Regions from separate parts of the Micromonospora sp. WMMD1219 genome, predicted to be linked through region 2. Evidence: riboswitches for the same ligand, from Rfam matches in the RefSeq annotation. Region 2 holds a riboswitch; each other region holds the start of a gene.
What was found. A riboswitch is a leader RNA that binds a small molecule or an ion and turns the genes downstream of it on or off. The one in region 2 is predicted to bind cobalamin.

Region 1 (5,158 bases), 1.7 Mb from region 2:
GGCCGTCGGCGTGTCCTCGACGTGCACACCCCGGCCGGTCGGCGGTCCGCTTCTGCGAGGACGGAACCGCACAGTGCCCGACACCATCACGCTCACCGGCCGACCACCGTCGGCCTCGCACCTGACCCTGTCGCAGATCATGGACCAGCACCACACCAACCTGATGGGCACGGTCCACGGCGGGCGCATCCTCAACCTGATCGACTCGGTCGCCGGCGTGGTCGCCGCCCGCCACTCCGACGGACCGGCCGTCACCGCCGCCATCGACGAGACCGCGTTCCTGCGTGCGGTACGCGTCGGGGACGTGGTCCACGTGGACGCCCGGATCACCTGGGCCGGCCGCAGCTCGATGGAGGTGGCGGTGAAGGTCAGCGCGGACCGGTGGGACCGCGCGGTGCCGCCGGTCGACGTCGCCACCGCGCACCTGGTGATGGTGGCGGTCGACGACGACGGGCAGCCCCGGCCGGTGCCGCCGCTGCACGCCGAGACCGACGGTGACCGGCGGCGCTACCGGGAGGCGCAGATCCGGCGCGAACACCGGCTGGCGCTGCGCCGGGCGCTGCTCGACGGCGCCGGGGAGGGCTGAGCGGTGCTCGGACTGTCGGCGGCCACGCTCGCCGGTTACCTCGCCGCGATCGTGGTGCTCATGCTCACCCCGGGGCCGGACATGATGTTCGTGCTCGCGAACGCCACCCGGTACGGCCCGCGGGCCGGCGCGGTGGCCGCGCTCGGGGTCGCCGCCGGGGAGGCGGTGCACGTCGCCGCCGTGGTGGCCGGGCTCGCCACCGTCATCGCCGCGTCCCCGGTGCTGTTCACCGCGATCCGGTGGGCCGGTGCGGCGTACCTGATCGTGCTGGGCCTGCGGGCGCTGCGCGGCACGGGCCGGCGCGCCCCGGCGGACCGGCCGGACGGCGGCGCCGGGCGGGCGTTCCGGCGCGGGCTGCTGACGAACCTGCTCAACCCGAAGATGATCCTGTTCAGCGTGGCGTTCCTGCCGCAGTTCGTCCGGCCCGAGGCGGGTCCGGTGGCGGCGCAACTGGTGCTGCTCGGTGCGATGTTCGTCGCGGTGCAGCTCACCGTGGACCTGGCGCTCGGGGTGGGCGCCGGGCGGTTCGCCGGCCGGTGGGGCGACAGCCGCTGGTCGCGGCGTGTCGACCGGCTCTGCGCTGTCGCCTTCGTCGCGCTCGGCGTCCGGCTGGCCGCCGGCTGAGACGCGTCGGGGGTCGGCGATGCCCAGGCCGGTTGATCGACTCCACCACGCCGGGGTGGCGGCATCAGAAGTGCTCCGACCCCGCCACCTCGGCGAACTGGCGATGATCATGAGGCCGGTCCCGGTTCGACGCCGGCGGCGTCCCGGACGCCGGCGGACGCTCGCGGTCCAGGTGCAGGCGCAGCAGCACCCAGCCCAGTGACACGCCGCCGATGAACACGTACGCGGGCTGGGTGCCGAACGTGTCCCAGCAGGTGTGCAGCGTGACGGCGGCGGCGAAGGTGAGCAGGAACGCCGCCAGTCTGCGGCCGCCGGGCGCGGCGGCGAACGTGAACAGCGCGGCGGCGGTCAGCCCGGTCCACGCCAGGTGCGCGGCGGGCGCGGTGAGACCGCGTACCAGCAGCGTCCGCTCGACCGCGCCGAGGTTGCCCTCCGACCCGACGAACGCGGCGAACGCGTAGCCCATGGTCTCCAGCGCGGCGAACCCGGCGCCGGAGGCCACGCCGATCACCAGCCCCTGCGCCGGGGACGGGTGCCGCCGCCACAGCAGGAGGATGCCGGCCGGCACGATCAGCTTGGCGGTCTCCTCGGCCAGGCCGACGAGCGCCATCGGCAGGACGCCGAGGCGGTGCAGGGTGCCGTACTCCAGCCAGCCGGCGGCGACCACGCCGATCACACCGCCGAGGAGCGCGGCGACGCCGACGACGGAGCCGGGGACCGGGCGGCGGGCCGGCCGTCCCTGGGCGAAGGCCAGGAACGTGGCGGGTGCGACGGACGCGCCGAGCACGATCAGCGCCGGTACGAACGTGACGGTCCCGGTGCCGGCGAGTGTCTCCAGCACCAGCAGGTGGAGCCCGACGCCGACGAGCAGGACCGCCACCCACGCCCAGCGGCGCCCGGTATTCCCCATACCGCCGAGTATCGCTCCCGCCGGGCCGCGCCCGAATCGGGGGTGGGCACTGTGGACGGTGAGATCATTCCGACACGCCGACACGACATCTGGTGTTGCACGCAAGCCCTCACCGCCATATATGGTGGTGCCGCAGCTGGTTCGGCCGAACCCTCCGGGGCGGGGCCGAGGCAAGAGGGAACCCGGTGGAAGTCCGGGACTGCCCCGCAGCGGTGAGTGGGAACGACAGCCGTCAACAGCACTGGGCCACCGGCCTGGGAAGCGACGGCCGGTAGGCGACCGGCGACCCCGGTCGGGCCCGCGAGTCCGAAGACCTGCCAGCGCGCCGTGCGCCTCCGGCGTACGGCGGTCGGAGGTCGCGCGGGACGACCGACGCCAGCAGCCGGGCCGGCCGTGCCGCGCCCGTTGGCGTCTCCCGCCGTCTCCAGACGGTGACAGCGAGGAGAGGTCATGACTGTCGTACAGGAGAGTCCCCCGTCCGGGACCGCCGGGTCCGAGGCCCGCCGCCCGGCCATGCGGGTACGCAAGCGGGACGGCGACACCGAGCCGGTGGACGTCAACAAGATCGTCCGGGCGGTCGAGCGCTGGGTCGCCGACCTGGACGAGGTGGACCCGCTGCGGGTGGCCACCAAGACGATAAGCGGGCTCTACGACGGGGCGACCACCGCCGAGCTGGACCGGTTGTCGATCCAGACCGCGGCGGAGCTGATCGGCGAGGAGCCGCAGTACTCGAAGCTGGCGGCGCGGCTGCTCGCCGCGTACGTGGACAAGGAGGTCCGCGGCCAGGGCGTGGCGAGCTTCAGCCAGTCGATCGCGTACGCGCACGGGCTGGGCCTGATCGGCGACGAGACGGCCGCGTTCGTGGCCCGGCACGCCCGCAAGCTCGACGACGCCGTGGACCCGGACGGCGACCTGCGGTTCGAGTACTTCGGACTGCGCACGGTGGCCGACCGCTACCTGCTGCGGCACCCGCAGACGCGGCTGGTGGTGGAGACGCCGCAGTACTGGCTGCTGCGGGTGGCCTGCGGGCTGTCCCGCACCCCCGGCGAGGCGGTCGGGTTCTACCGGCTGATGTCCAGTCTGGCCTACCTGCCCAGCTCCCCCACGCTGTTCAACTCCGGCACCCGGCACACCCAGATGTCGTCGTGCTTCCTGGTCGACTCGCCGCGCGACGAGCTGGACTCGATCTACGAGCGGTACCACCAGGTGGCGAAGCTGTCGAAGTTCTCCGGCGGCATCGGCATCGCCTGGTCGCGGGTGCGTGGCCGGGGCGCGCTGATCCGGGGCACCAACGGCCGGTCCAACGGCATCGTGCCGTTCCTCAAGACGCTCGACGCCGGGGTGGCCGCGGTCAACCAGGGCGGCCGGCGCAAGGGCGCGGCCTGCGTCTACCTGGAGCCGTGGCACCCGGACGTGGAGGAGTTCCTGGAGCTGCGGGACAACACCGGCGAGGAGTCGCGGCGTACGCACAACCTCAACCTGGCCAACTGGATCCCGGACGAGTTCATGCGCCGGGTCGAGGCCGACGGCGAGTGGTCGCTGGTCGACCCGTCGGACGCCCCGGAGCTGCCCGACCTGTACGGCGAGGCGTTCGACGCCGCGTACCGGGCGGCCGAGAAGAACGCGGTCCGCACGGTGCGGGCCCGGGACCTGTACGGGCGGATGATGCGCACGCTCGCGCAGACCGGCAACGGCTGGATGACGTTCAAGGACGCCGCGAACCGGCTGTCCAACCAGACCGGTGAGCCGGGCAACGTGATCCACCTGTCCAACCTGTGCACGGAGATCCTGGAGGTGAACGACGACACCGAGACCGCCGTGTGCAACCTCGGCTCGGTGAACCTCGGCGCCCACGTCACCGCCGACGGGGTGGACTGGGAGCGGCTGCGCGCCACCGTGCGTACGGCTGTGGTCTTCCTCGACCGGGTGATCGACATCAACTACTACCCGGCCGAGCAGGCGGCGGCGTCGAACCCGCGCTGGCGGCCGGTCGGGCTCGGGTTGATGGGCCTGCAGGACGCGTTCTTCACGCTGCGCCTGCCGTTCGACTCGGCCCAGGCCCGGGAGCTGTCCACCCGCGTGCAGGAGGAGATCCTGCTGACCGCGCTGGAGACCTCCGCCGGGCTGGCCGAGCAGTTCGGCCCGCATCCGGCGTACCCGCAGACCCGGGCCGCCAAGGGTGACCTGCACCCGGACCTGTGGGGCGCGGAGCCGGCGCAGACGCAGCGGTGGGCGGCGCTGCGCGAGCGGATCGCCGAGCACGGGCTGCGCAACTCGCTGCTGGTGGCGATCGCGCCGACCGCCACCATCGCGTCCATCGCCGGGTGCTACGAGTGCGTCGAGCCGCAGGTGTCCAACCTGTTCAAGCGCGAAACCATGTCCGGGGAGTTCCTCCAGGTCAACACGTACCTGGTGCGGGAGCTGAAGGCGCGCGGGCTGTGGACGCCGCAGGTCCGCGACCGGATCAAGCGGGCCGAGGGCTCGGTGCAGGACATCACCGAGCTGCCCGCGCCGGTGCGGGAGCTGTTCCGCACCGCCTGGGAGCTGCCGCAGCGGGCGCTGATCGACCTGGCCGCCGCGCGGGCGCCCTTCGTCGACCAGTCCCAGTCGCTGAACCTGTTCCTGAGCGCGCCGACCATCGGCAAGCTCTCCTCGATGTACCTGTACGCCTGGAAGGCCGGGCTGAAGACCACCTACTACCTGCGTTCCCGTCCCGCCACCCGCATCCAGCAGGCCACCGTCGCGCCGGTGCTCGCCGCGGTCTCCGGGGTGGTCTCCGCCGTGAGCGACGACGAGGCGCTGGCCTGTTCCCTGGAGAACCCCGAGAGCTGCGAGGCATGCCAGTGACCACCACCGCACCGACCCGGCACATGCTGCTCGACCCCGGCATGGACCTGACCTTGCGGCCGATGCGCTACCCGCGCTTCTTCGACCGGTTCAAGGACGCCATCAAGAACACCTGGACGGTCGAGGAGGTCGACCTGCACGGAGACCTCGCCGACCTGGCGAAGCTGTCCCCCGCCGAACGGCACCTGGTG
Region 2 (5,158 bases):
ATGCCCAGGATGGGGACGCCAATGGACTCCACGGCCCCGGCGACCTCGGCGGCATGGCGGGGGGAGCCGGCCTTGTTGAGTACGACGCCGGCGATCGTGACGCCGGGCTCGAAGGTAGCCATGCCGTGCACGACCGCGCCGACGCTGCGTGCGGCGTGCGAGACGTCCACGACGAGGACGACCGGTGTTCGGGTCAGCGTCGCGACGTGCGCGGTCGAGGCGAACCCGTCGCCGCCTATCTGACCGTCGAACAAGCCCATCACGCCTTCGATGACCGCAATGCCGGCGTTGCGGGCACCGTGCAGCAGCAGGGGCACGATGAGCGAAGGGCCGACCAGGTGGGGGTCGAGATTGCGGCCGGGGCGGCCGGTGGCGAGGGCGTGGTAACCGGGGTCGATGTAGTCCGGCCCCACCTTGTGGCCGGAGACGACGTGCCCGCGGGCAGCGAGCGCGGCCATCAGCCCGGTCGCGACCGTCGTCTTGCCGTGCCCGGAGGCCGGCGCCGCCACGAGGACCCGTGGCAGGGTCACCATTCGATGCCCCGCTGGCCCTTCTGGCCCACGTCCATCGGGTGCTTCACATGCTGCATCTCGGTGACCAGATCGGCGACCTCCAGCAGGCGTGGGTCCGCGCGGCGGCCTGTGACGATTACGTGCTGGGTGCCCGGGCGGTTCGCCAGCGTCTCGACGACATCGTCGACGTCCACCCAGCCCCACTGCATCGGGTAGGTGAACTCGTCGAGCACGTACAGGCGGTGCCGCTCGGCCTGGATGCGTCGCTTGACTTCGGCCCATCCCTCCGCTGCCGCGGCGGAGTGGTCGTCGTCGGTGCCACTCTTGCGGCTCCATGACCAGCCCGAGCCCATCTTGTGCCACTCGACCGGACCGCCTTCGCCGGTTTCCTCGTGTAGCCGGGCGAGGCGTTCGAGCACGGTCTGCTCGCCGATGCGCCACTTGGCGGACTTGACAAACTGGAAGACGCCGATATTCCAGCCCTGGTTCCAGGCCCGCATCGCCAGGCCGAAAGCGGCGGTCGACTTTCCCTTGCCGTTACCGGTGTGGACCATCAGCAGCGGGCGGTTGCGACGCTGCCGCGTGCTGAGCCCGTCTTCCGGCACGACGAGCGGCTTTCCCTGCGGCATCAGGCCACCGCCTCACGGGCGGTCGCGGCGCGCACCACACCGGTGAGACCGTCGGCCGTCACCTCGCCGAGTGGCACGTACTCGGCCCGTAGGTGGGCGGCGAGCTCAGCCGCCAACCCGAGCCGGAAGCGGCCTGTCTCGCAGTCGACGACAACGCTCTGCGCGCCGGACACGGCGAGGTGCCGGGCGTGGCGATGGGCACGGCCGAGCGCATCAGGCCCGGCAGTGGCCCGCCCGTCGGTGACGACCACGAGCAAGGCACGGCGCGACGGGTCGCGCAGCGCCTCCCGGCGCAGCACCCCCGCCGACTGCTCGAGGCCTTCGGCGAGCGGGGTTCGTCCGCCGGCGGGCAGCTGCGCCAGACGGCGTGCGGCGACGTCGACCGAGCCGGTCGGCGGCAACGTGACGTCCGCGGTTTGCTGGCGGAACGTCACCAGGGCCACCTTGTCACGACGACGGTAGGCGTCCAGCAGCAGCGCGAGGACCGCTGCCTTGACCTGCTCCATCCGACGGCGCGCCGCCATCGACCCGGACGCGTCGACGCAGAGCAGGACGAGGTTGGATTCCCGACCGACGGTCTCGGCCCGACGCAGGTCGATGGCGGACAGCACGAGGCCGCGTCCGGTGGTGCGGCCGCCACGGGAAACCTGGTGCGGTGCGGCGGCGGAGATGGTGGCGGGCAGGTGAAGCCGACCGGTGGTGGACCGGTCGCGTTTCACCCCGGCGACGCGGCCCTGAGGGGTACGCGCTTGCGAGCGGCGTCCGGACTGGCCCTTCCCGGTGCCGTGCACGACGAGCAGCCGGGCGCGAACCGGCTGACCAGCCGGGGTGACCGTCTCGCTCGCCGCATTCGCCGGCGGTGCCTGCCGGCCGGGCTCGGCGCCGGAGCGCGGAAGGGACTCCGATGCGCCGCCCGCGGGTGCCTGCTCGGCCCGATCGTCGTGCGGCGTCCCGCCGGGGCCGTCACCCGGGCCGTCATCCTCGGGGCCGGGATCGTCGCGGCCGAGTAGCTGGTCGAGGCGCTCCTCGTCCAAGCCCGGCTCGTCGAACGGGTTGCGCCGACGCCGGTGCGGCAGGGCAAGCCGGGCTGCCACGCGGATGTCCGCGCGGGTCACCTGGTCACGTCCCTGCCAGGCGGCGTGTGCGGCGGCCGTCCGGGCGGTCACCAGGTCGGCGCGGAGCCCCTCTACGTCGAACGCGGCGCAGATCTCGGCGATCGCCGTCAGCGTTTCCGTGTCGAGCGCCACCGCTGCCACCGAGCGTTGCGCCTCGGCCAGACGGGCGCGCAGCTGCGCCTGCGCGGGCGCCCAGGCCGCGGTGAACGTCTCGGGGTCGGCGTCGAAGGCAAGTCGGCGGCGAACGGCCTCCACGCGCGACGCCGGGTCGCGCGGAGCGGCCACCTCGACGGTCAGGCCGAAGCGGTCCAGCAGTTGCGGGCGTAGCTCGCCCTCCTCGGGGTTCATCGTGCCGATCAGCACGAACCGGGAGGCGTGTTCGACGGAGATGCCGTCGCGCTCGACGCTTACCCGTCCGGTGGCTGCAGCGTCGAGCAACAGGTCGACCAGGTGGTCGTGCAGCAGGTTCACCTCGTCGACGTAAAGCAGACCGCGGTGGGCACGAGCCAGCAGACCCGGCTCGAAGGCGACGACACTGTCGCGCAGCGCGGCGTCGAGGTGAAGGGAGCCGGTCACCCGGTCGTCGCTGGCACCGATCGGGAGCTCCACGAGCCGAACCCGCCGCTCGACGACTCGCGCACGCGGCTCGAACGGTCCGTCGGGAGACATCGCGGCGGGGTCGTCCGGGTCGACGGAGAAACGGTCGCCCTCGAAGACCCGGACGGGGGGCAGCACTTGGGTCAGTGCCCGGACGGTGGTGGTCTTGGCGGTGCCCTTCTCCCCACGGACCAGGACACCGCCGATGAGCGGGTCGATGGCGACCAGGGTGAGGGCGAGGGTCATGTCGTCAGAGCCGACGACGGCACAGAAAGGGTACTGCGCTGGCATGTAGGGCTCCCGCTCGATCTGCCATGGCGGTCCGCGTCGCGGTCGCGTCGCGGGTCGGATCGAGGCCGGTCTTCGGACTTCCCCGGTCTGTGCCGGGGTCACCGCAGCGGGCCCTGTGCCGGACTTTCACCGGCTTCCCAGATTCTCCCCGTAGCCGTCGGCGTGGGGCACCTCGAACCTTCGCCAGCCACCCTAGACGCTGTCCTGACGGTCCGGGCAGGGGTCTCGGTCCCGAATACGCGGGGCTAAGGTTCACCTTTATGAGCGCGCACGTCACCGTCGTCGGGCTCGGAGCCGATGGTTGGGTGAGTCTGGCCGAACCGGCCCGAGCACTGGTACGCAGCGCGGCGACCCTGCTGGGCGGCCGCCGGCACCTCGAGTCGGTGCCTGCGGTCAAGGGGCAGGACCGGGTCATCTGGCCCGTCCCGCTCCGCGAGAGCCTCGCCAGCACGTTGGAAGGCCGCCGTGCGCCGGTCGTCGCTCTCGCCTCGGGAGATCCGCTTCTGTCTGGCATCGGCACGACGTTGCTGGATATCCTCGGCGCCGAACGGGTGACGGTCGTGCCGGCGGTGTCATCAGTCGCTCTTGCGCGGGCGCGGATGGGCTGGCCAGCCGAGACCACGACGGTGATCAGCCTCGTGGGCCGAGATACCCGGCTGCTTGTGCCAGCCCTCGCCGCGGGCCGCCGGCTGCTGGTGCTGTCCAGTGACGAGTCGACGCCCGCGGCCGTCGCGGGGTTGCTCGCGGAACACCGCTGGGGTGACTCGCGGCTGGTCGTGCTCGGTGACCTGGGGTCGCCGACGGAGTCACGGGTGGAGGCGGTAGCGCGCAGCTGGAATGTCACCGATGTGCCGAGGCTGAACGTCGTGGCCGTGCAGGTCCGGGGGACCGGGCCGGGGTGGGCGGCCGGAGCGGTGCTGCCGGACGAGGCGTTCGAGCACACCGGGCAGATCACCAAGCGCGACCTGCGCGCCAGCGCACTGGCGCGGCTGTCGTCCGCCCCCGGGCAGCTGCTCTGGGATGTCGGCGCCGGCAGCGGATCGATCGGGGTGGAGTGGATGCGCGCGTGGCCGACAGCCCATGCGGTCGCGATCGAGCCACGTGCCGATCGGGCCGCCCTGGTTCGTGCCAACGCGCAGCGCCACGGGGTGCCCTCGCTCGAAGTCGTCCAGGCAAGGGCACCTGACGCATTGCGCCACCTGCGACGTCCCGACGCGGTGTTCGTCGGTGGAGGCGCGACGACGCCGGGGGTGCTGGACGGCTGCTGGGCGGCGTTGCATACCGGCGGACGGCTCGTCGTGCACGGCGTCACGGCCGAGACCGAGGCTGTCCTGCTGGAGCGTTACCGCCGCCACGGCGGCGAGCTGGTACGGCTGCACGTCGAGCGAGCCGAACCGCTCGGTCGTTTCACCGGCTGGTCGCCGGGGCGTGCGGTCAGCCAGTGGTCCGTCACCAAGGGAGCGTCATGACCGTCCACTTCGTCGGGGCCGGACCCGGCGCCGCCGACCTGCTCACGCTACGGGCCGTTCGGCTACTGAACGCTGCCGACGTCTGCTTGTACGCGGGCACCTACCTGGACGCGGGAGTGCTCGGCCATTGCCGCCCGCGTGCCCGCCTGGTGGACACCCAGCACCTCGACCTCGACGAGATCACCGCGCAGCTGATCCGGGCGCACGCCGAAGGCCTCGATGTGGTCCGACTGTGCTCCGGGGACCCGTCGCTGTACTCGGCCGTCCACGAGCAGGCTCGTCGGCTCGACGCGGCCCAGGTGCCGTGGGACATCACTCCGGGCGTCCCCGCCTACGCCGCGGCCGCCGCCATCGTGGGTGCCGAGCTGACTGTTCCCGAGCTGGCTCAGTCTGTTGTGCTCACCCGCGCCCAGGCCCGCTCGACGGCGATGCCCGAAGGGGAGAGGCTCGCTGCCTTCGCGACGACCGGCGCGACGCTGGCACTGCACCTGGCGGTCACCCGGACCCGGGAGCTGGCCGCTGAGCTGGCCGAGCACTACGGCGCG
Region 3 (5,158 bases), 2.5 Mb from region 2:
AGAGCAGCGGCCGGCACCCGGTGCGCCGCTGGTCACACCTAGGGAGCGGCGATGCTCGGCGGGGCGCCGGCGCCGAAGGACCAGCCCTCGACACTGCCCGGCGCGGGGTTGTAGCTGGTCGCCCCGGACGTGCTGTAGGACCAGGAGCCGCCGCTGGGGGCGTGCCAGTACGACCAGTACGCCGTGACCGGCGGGGTGTTGACGCACGGCTCGGTCGCGGCGGTGGGCTTGCCGTTGATCCGGCAGACGAAGGCCAGGCCCCAGCGGGCGGTGCCGGTGACTGTGAAGCCGGCGGCCTGCAGCGCGGCCAGGCCGGTGGCCGGGTCACCCGGGGCACATCCGACCTGGACGCCGCCGCCGAGTGCGGCGAAGTCGACGACCACTGTGACTCCCGAGGTGCCGACGCAGGCGGCGGCGTGCGCCGCCCGGGGCGCGGGTTCGGCGGCGGTCAGCGCGACGCCCACCACGGCGGCGGCCAGCAGGCCGGCCAGCCAACTGCGGACTGTGGAACGACGGAACACGGGTCCTCCTGTGATCGGGTGAGCGGCGAGGGGGTTCACGGGCAGGCGAGCGCCGGCGCGCCGGGTTCGGCACCGGCGGCGGACAGGCGGGCGTACCCGGTCCCGGTGAGACCGAGGACGGCCTGGGCGGTGGCCCGCGGCGCGGTGGCCGGGTCGAAGCCGCCGCCGTCGAAGTCGACAGCGCCCCGGTCCGCCGGTGCCCCGGCGCAGCCGACCTGGAGTCCGGCGAGGAACACCCGGGCGCGCGCCCAGGCCAGGGGCCGGCTGCCGTCGCGCAGGGCCTGCGCGGCGAGGCCGGTGCTGTTGGCGTTCGGCGCGCCGGCGGCGTTGGCGAAGCCGCCGTCGGCACCTTGGACGGACACGAGCCAGCGCAGCCCGGCGGCGGCGTCGGCCGGACGCCCCGCGGCGCGCAGCGCCTGCGTCGCGAGCGCGGTCGCGTCCACGTCGGACACGCAGACCGGTTGCGCGGGCAGCAGCGGGTAGCCGCCGTCCGGGCATCGGGTGCCGGCCAGCCAGGCGGCCGCCGCCGGTGGCGCCCCGGCCGCTGTGCGGTCCAGCGCCAGCAGCGCGAAGGACTGGCTGAACGCGTTGCTGTAGTCGCCGTACGCGGACCGGTCGCTGAACCGGCCGGCCGGCGTCTGGAGCGAGCGCAGCCGGGCGATCAGGTCGACCCCGCCGACGTCGGCCGGGTCGCCGCCGCGCACCTGCACGGCGAGGGCGAGCTTGGCTGTGGCGCCCGCGTACGCCTCGGCGACGCCGTCGCCGACGTATCCGTCGCGGACGTCCGGCCGGGTGACCCAGGCCAGCGCGTCGGCGCTGTAGTCGTCGGCGGCGCCCGCGGCGGCGAAGGCGAACACGGCGTCGAGGGTCAGCCCCTGGTCGGGGTAGGCGACGCCGTCGAAGACCGCCTCGAAGCGTTCCCCGTCGACCAGTTGCCGGGCGAGCCAGCCGGCGGCGGCCTCGGGGCGGGTGAGGGCGGCGCGCTCGGGTGCGGCGACGGCCGGTGTGGTGAGGATGAGGGCGGCGAGCACGCCGCAGAGGAGCGCGAGCAGGCGGTGCCGGCTTCGGCGGACGACCATCGGAAGCGCCTTTCCGGCCCGGCGGTCGTCGAAAGCCCGGCCGATGCGGCAACGCCGGGTCGGTCGGGACTCCGACCCGTGGGCCACGACGGGTGGGGAGCGGATTCACGCGTACGACGGGTATTCGGGCTCGCCGCCAGAGTCCACTGGACGGCCTACCGTTGCGGGCCAGCGCCGGATTTCGACCGGTCTTCCCCCGCACGTACACGCGGTGGTTCAGTTGTCGCGACAGTCTTATGTGGCCGTAGCCCCGGTGTCAATGCGCCAGGAGCCGCACACGTGCCGTGACGAGCGGCGGAGTCGGCGGTCTCACATTCCGTCGGCCGCGACCGCGTTCCCGCCGGCCGGGGACGGGCCGGCGTCCCGGCGTACGCCGGGTTGCTGCTGCGGGCCGGACAGCTCGTGGGTCGCGCCGCTTCAGCGGGCCGGTGCCGGAAGGTGGAGGCGGCCGTCGTGGACCTCGGCGATCTGGTCGGCGGCGGTGAGGAGCGTGCGGTCGTGGGTGACCAGGACGGTGGCGGTGGCCTGCTGGTGGGTGAGGCGGGTGATCAGGTCGATGACGGCGGCGCCGCGTTCGTGGTCGAGGGCGCTGGTGGGTTCGTCGACGAGCAGCACGGTGGGGTCGTTCATCAGGGCGCGGGCGATGTTGACGCGCTGGCGCTGGCCGCCGGAGAGCTGGTGGGGCCGGCGGTCGGCCTGGCCGGCGAGGCCGACCGCGTCGAGGAGTTCCATGGCGCGGGTGCGGGCCGTGGCCGGCGGGCGGCCGTCGATGTGGGCCATGACCTGGAGCTGCTCGGCGGCGGTGAGGGAGGGCAGCAGGTTGGGCTGCTGGAAGACGATGCCGATCCTGCGGCGGCGCAGGTCGGCGAGTTCGCTCCTGATCATGCCGGTGGTGGGGGTGCCGTCGACGGTGACGGTGCCGGAGTCGGGGGTGATGAGGGTGGCGGCGACCGCGAGGAGGCTGGACTTGCCGGAGCCGGAAGGGCCGATCACTGCGGTCAGGCTGCCCTTGGGTACGTCCAGGGTGACGCGGTCGAGGGCGGTCAGGCGGCCCTCGCCGTCGGGGTAGGTGAGGGTGACGTCGGTCAGGTTCAGGCTCATCGGGCGCTCCCCAGGGCGGTCAGCGGGTCGACGGAGGTGATGCGGCGGATGGACAGAGCGGCTCCGAGCGCGCCGAGGATGACGATCACGGCCGCGGGGAGCAGGACGGTCACCGGGGTCAGGAGGAACGGCACCGCGGACCCGGCGACGAGGGCGCCGAGGGCGGCGGCGATGCCGGTGCCGAGCAGCGTGCCGCCGGTGAGCAGGACGACGGCCTGTCCGAGGGCGTCCTTGAGAAGGTTGGCGGTGGAGGCGCCGAGTGCCTTCAGCACGGCGACGTCACCGCTGCGCTGGATGGTCCAGACGGTGAAGAAGGCACCGATGACCAGGGCGGAGATGGCGAACAGGAAGCCGCGCATCAGCTGTAGGGAGCCGTTCTCGGAGGTGTAGGAGCCGATCGCGGACAGCGAGTCGTCGACGAAGACCGTCTCGGTGCCCGCCTGCCGGTCGATGGCCGCCAGATCGGCCCCCGAGGTGGTGGTCAGGGCGACGACGGTGGCCGTCGGGCCGCCGCCACCGGTGCCGGTGGGAGGCGCGATCCGCTGCCACGCGTCCAAGCTGGTCCACACCACAGGGGTGTGACTGAAGGAGGCGTCGCCCCGTACTGCAGCCACTGTGAGTTGCTGCGCGGCCAGCGTGATCGAGTCACCGGCCTGCACGCCGAGGTCGTCGGCGGCCTTGGTGGACAGCACTGCCGAGCGCCCGTCGATCCGGCCGCTGTCGGGGGCCAGGCGGGAGCCGGGCCGGACGCCGAAGGCGGAGACCCCGGCGCTTCTGTCCCCGGCGGTGGCCTTGGTGGTGGTGATGCCCAGCGGCTCGGCACCGGTGACTCCGGGGGCCTCGGCCCACTGCTCCCACTGCTTCTCGGTGACCGTGGAGTTGGAGTACGACACACTCTGGCCGTCGCCGGGTGCCTGGAAGGCGATCCTGTCGGCGGGCAGGCCGGTGATGGCCGAGACGTTCTGCTGGCCCAGTCCGGCCGTCAACCCGGACAGCAGCCCGACCAGCAGGGTGATCAACATGATGACGGTCCCCATCAGGGCAAAGCGCCCCTTGGCGAACTTCAGATCTCTCCAGGCGACGAACACGGCCTCGGCCTGTCCTTTCCAGCGGTGGAAGCGGTATGGATCCACCATCGCTGCCGACGCCCGTGTGCGCGTCTGGCGTAGGACGGCACTTCGCGGGCCGGAAGACGGCACCCGGGTTCTAACTTTCGATAGAGGCCCCCGGGCCGCCTGCCTCGGTAACGTGGGACGCACTGTGAGCACCGCTGCCCCCGTCCTGACGCCGACCATCCGGGCCTTGGCCTGGTGCCTTCACCTGCTGATCGCCGGCCTGCTCGTCCTGGTCGCCGGCCGGGCGGTGGCCGTCGACCGGCCCCACGCCGGACTGATCGTCGCTGCTGCGGCGGCGTTCGGCCTGACGTACGCCGCCGGGCCGTTCCTTCCCCGCATCCGCCGCTCGCGGCGGACCGCCGCGTGGTGGCTGGCCGCCGTGGGCGCCGTGTGGCTGTTGCTGCTGGGCCTGTCCCCCGACGCGATCTGGGTGGCCTTTCCGCTGTACTTCCTCCAGCTCCACCTGCTGCCGCGCCGCGCCGGCCTGGCTGCCGTGATCGTCACCGCCGCGGCTGCCGTCGCCGGGTTCGCCGCCCACACCGGCTCCTTCACCCCGGCCGTGGCGATCGGTCCCGCGCTCGGCGCCGCCGTCGCCGTCGGGGTGGTGTGGGGATACCAGGCGCTGTACCGGGAGAGCGAGCAGCGCAGGCAACTGATCGAGGAACTCACCGCCACCCGGGCCGACCTGGCCCGGGCCCAGCACACCGCCGGCGTACTCGCCGAACGCGAGCGTCTGGCCCGCGAGATCCACGACACCCTCGCCCAGGGCCTGTCCAGCATCCAGCTGCTGCTGCGCGCCGCCGAGCGCGCCCTGCCCGGCCGGACCGACGCCGCCGCGGGCCACGTCGACGCGGCCCGCCAGGTCGCCGTGGACAACCTCGCCGAGGCCCGGCGCTTCGTCGCCGCACTCACCCCGCCCGCCCTGGAGGGCACCACCCTGGCCGGTGCACTGGAGCGCCTGTGCACCACCACCAGCGCCCGCCACCGCCTCACCGCGCGCTTCCACCTCGTCGGCGACCCCGTGCCGCTGTCGACCGCCCAGGAGGTGGCTCTCCTGCGTGTCGCCCAGTCCGCCCTCGCGAACACGGTCCGGCACGCCCGGGCCACCACCGCCGAGGTCACCCTCAGCAATCTCGGCGACCACGTCGCCCTGCACGTCGTCGACGACGGGCGCGGCTTCGACCCCGAACGGACGTCCGCCCCCGACGCCGACAGCGGCGGCTTCGGCCTGGCGGCCATGCGTGCCCGCATGGACACCCTCGGCGGCACCCTGGCCGTCGAGTCCGCGCCCGGTCACGGCACCGACCTGACCGCCCGGCTTCCCCTCACCCAACCCACCGAG

Region 1: linked by a shared signal. The riboswitch ahead of ACN27C_RS27160 (ribonucleoside-diphosphate reductase subunit alpha) and the one ahead of ACN27C_RS19725 (VWA domain-containing protein) in region 2 are both predicted to bind cobalamin.
Region 3: linked by a shared signal. The riboswitch ahead of ACN27C_RS30870 (peptidase) and the one ahead of ACN27C_RS19725 (VWA domain-containing protein) in region 2 are both predicted to bind cobalamin.

The regions. Positions count from the first base shown of each region.
Region 1 is NZ_CP186057.1:5,797,935-5,803,092, forward strand. Features, by position in the region: gene ACN27C_RS27145 (acyl-CoA thioesterase) at 74-586, shown strand; gene ACN27C_RS27150 (LysE family translocator) at 590-1,210, shown strand; gene ACN27C_RS27155 (PrsW family intramembrane metalloprotease) at 1,275-2,120, opposite strand; cobalamin riboswitch at 2,240-2,456, shown strand; gene ACN27C_RS27160 (ribonucleoside-diphosphate reductase subunit alpha) at 2,571-4,967, shown strand; gene ACN27C_RS27165 (ribonucleotide-diphosphate reductase subunit beta) at 4,958-5,158, shown strand, end outside.
Region 2 is NZ_CP186057.1:4,126,590-4,131,747, forward strand. Features, by position in the region: partial or broken gene ACN27C_RS19715 (cobyrinate a,c-diamide synthase) at 1-533, opposite strand, end outside; gene cobO (cob(I)yrinic acid a,c-diamide adenosyltransferase) at 527-1,141, opposite strand; gene ACN27C_RS19725 (VWA domain-containing protein) at 1,141-3,144, opposite strand; cobalamin riboswitch at 3,191-3,334, opposite strand; gene cbiE (precorrin-6y C5,15-methyltransferase (decarboxylating) subunit CbiE) at 3,405-4,613, shown strand; gene cobM (precorrin-4 C(11)-methyltransferase) at 4,610-5,158, shown strand, end outside.
Region 3 is NZ_CP186057.1:6,609,955-6,615,112, forward strand. Features, by position in the region: gene ACN27C_RS30865 (hypothetical protein) at 39-521, opposite strand; gene ACN27C_RS30870 (peptidase) at 557-1,600, opposite strand; cobalamin riboswitch at 1,699-1,891, opposite strand; gene ACN27C_RS30875 (ABC transporter ATP-binding protein) at 2,018-2,701, opposite strand; gene ACN27C_RS30880 (ABC transporter permease) at 2,698-3,723, opposite strand; gene ACN27C_RS30885 (sensor histidine kinase) at 3,962-5,158, shown strand, end outside.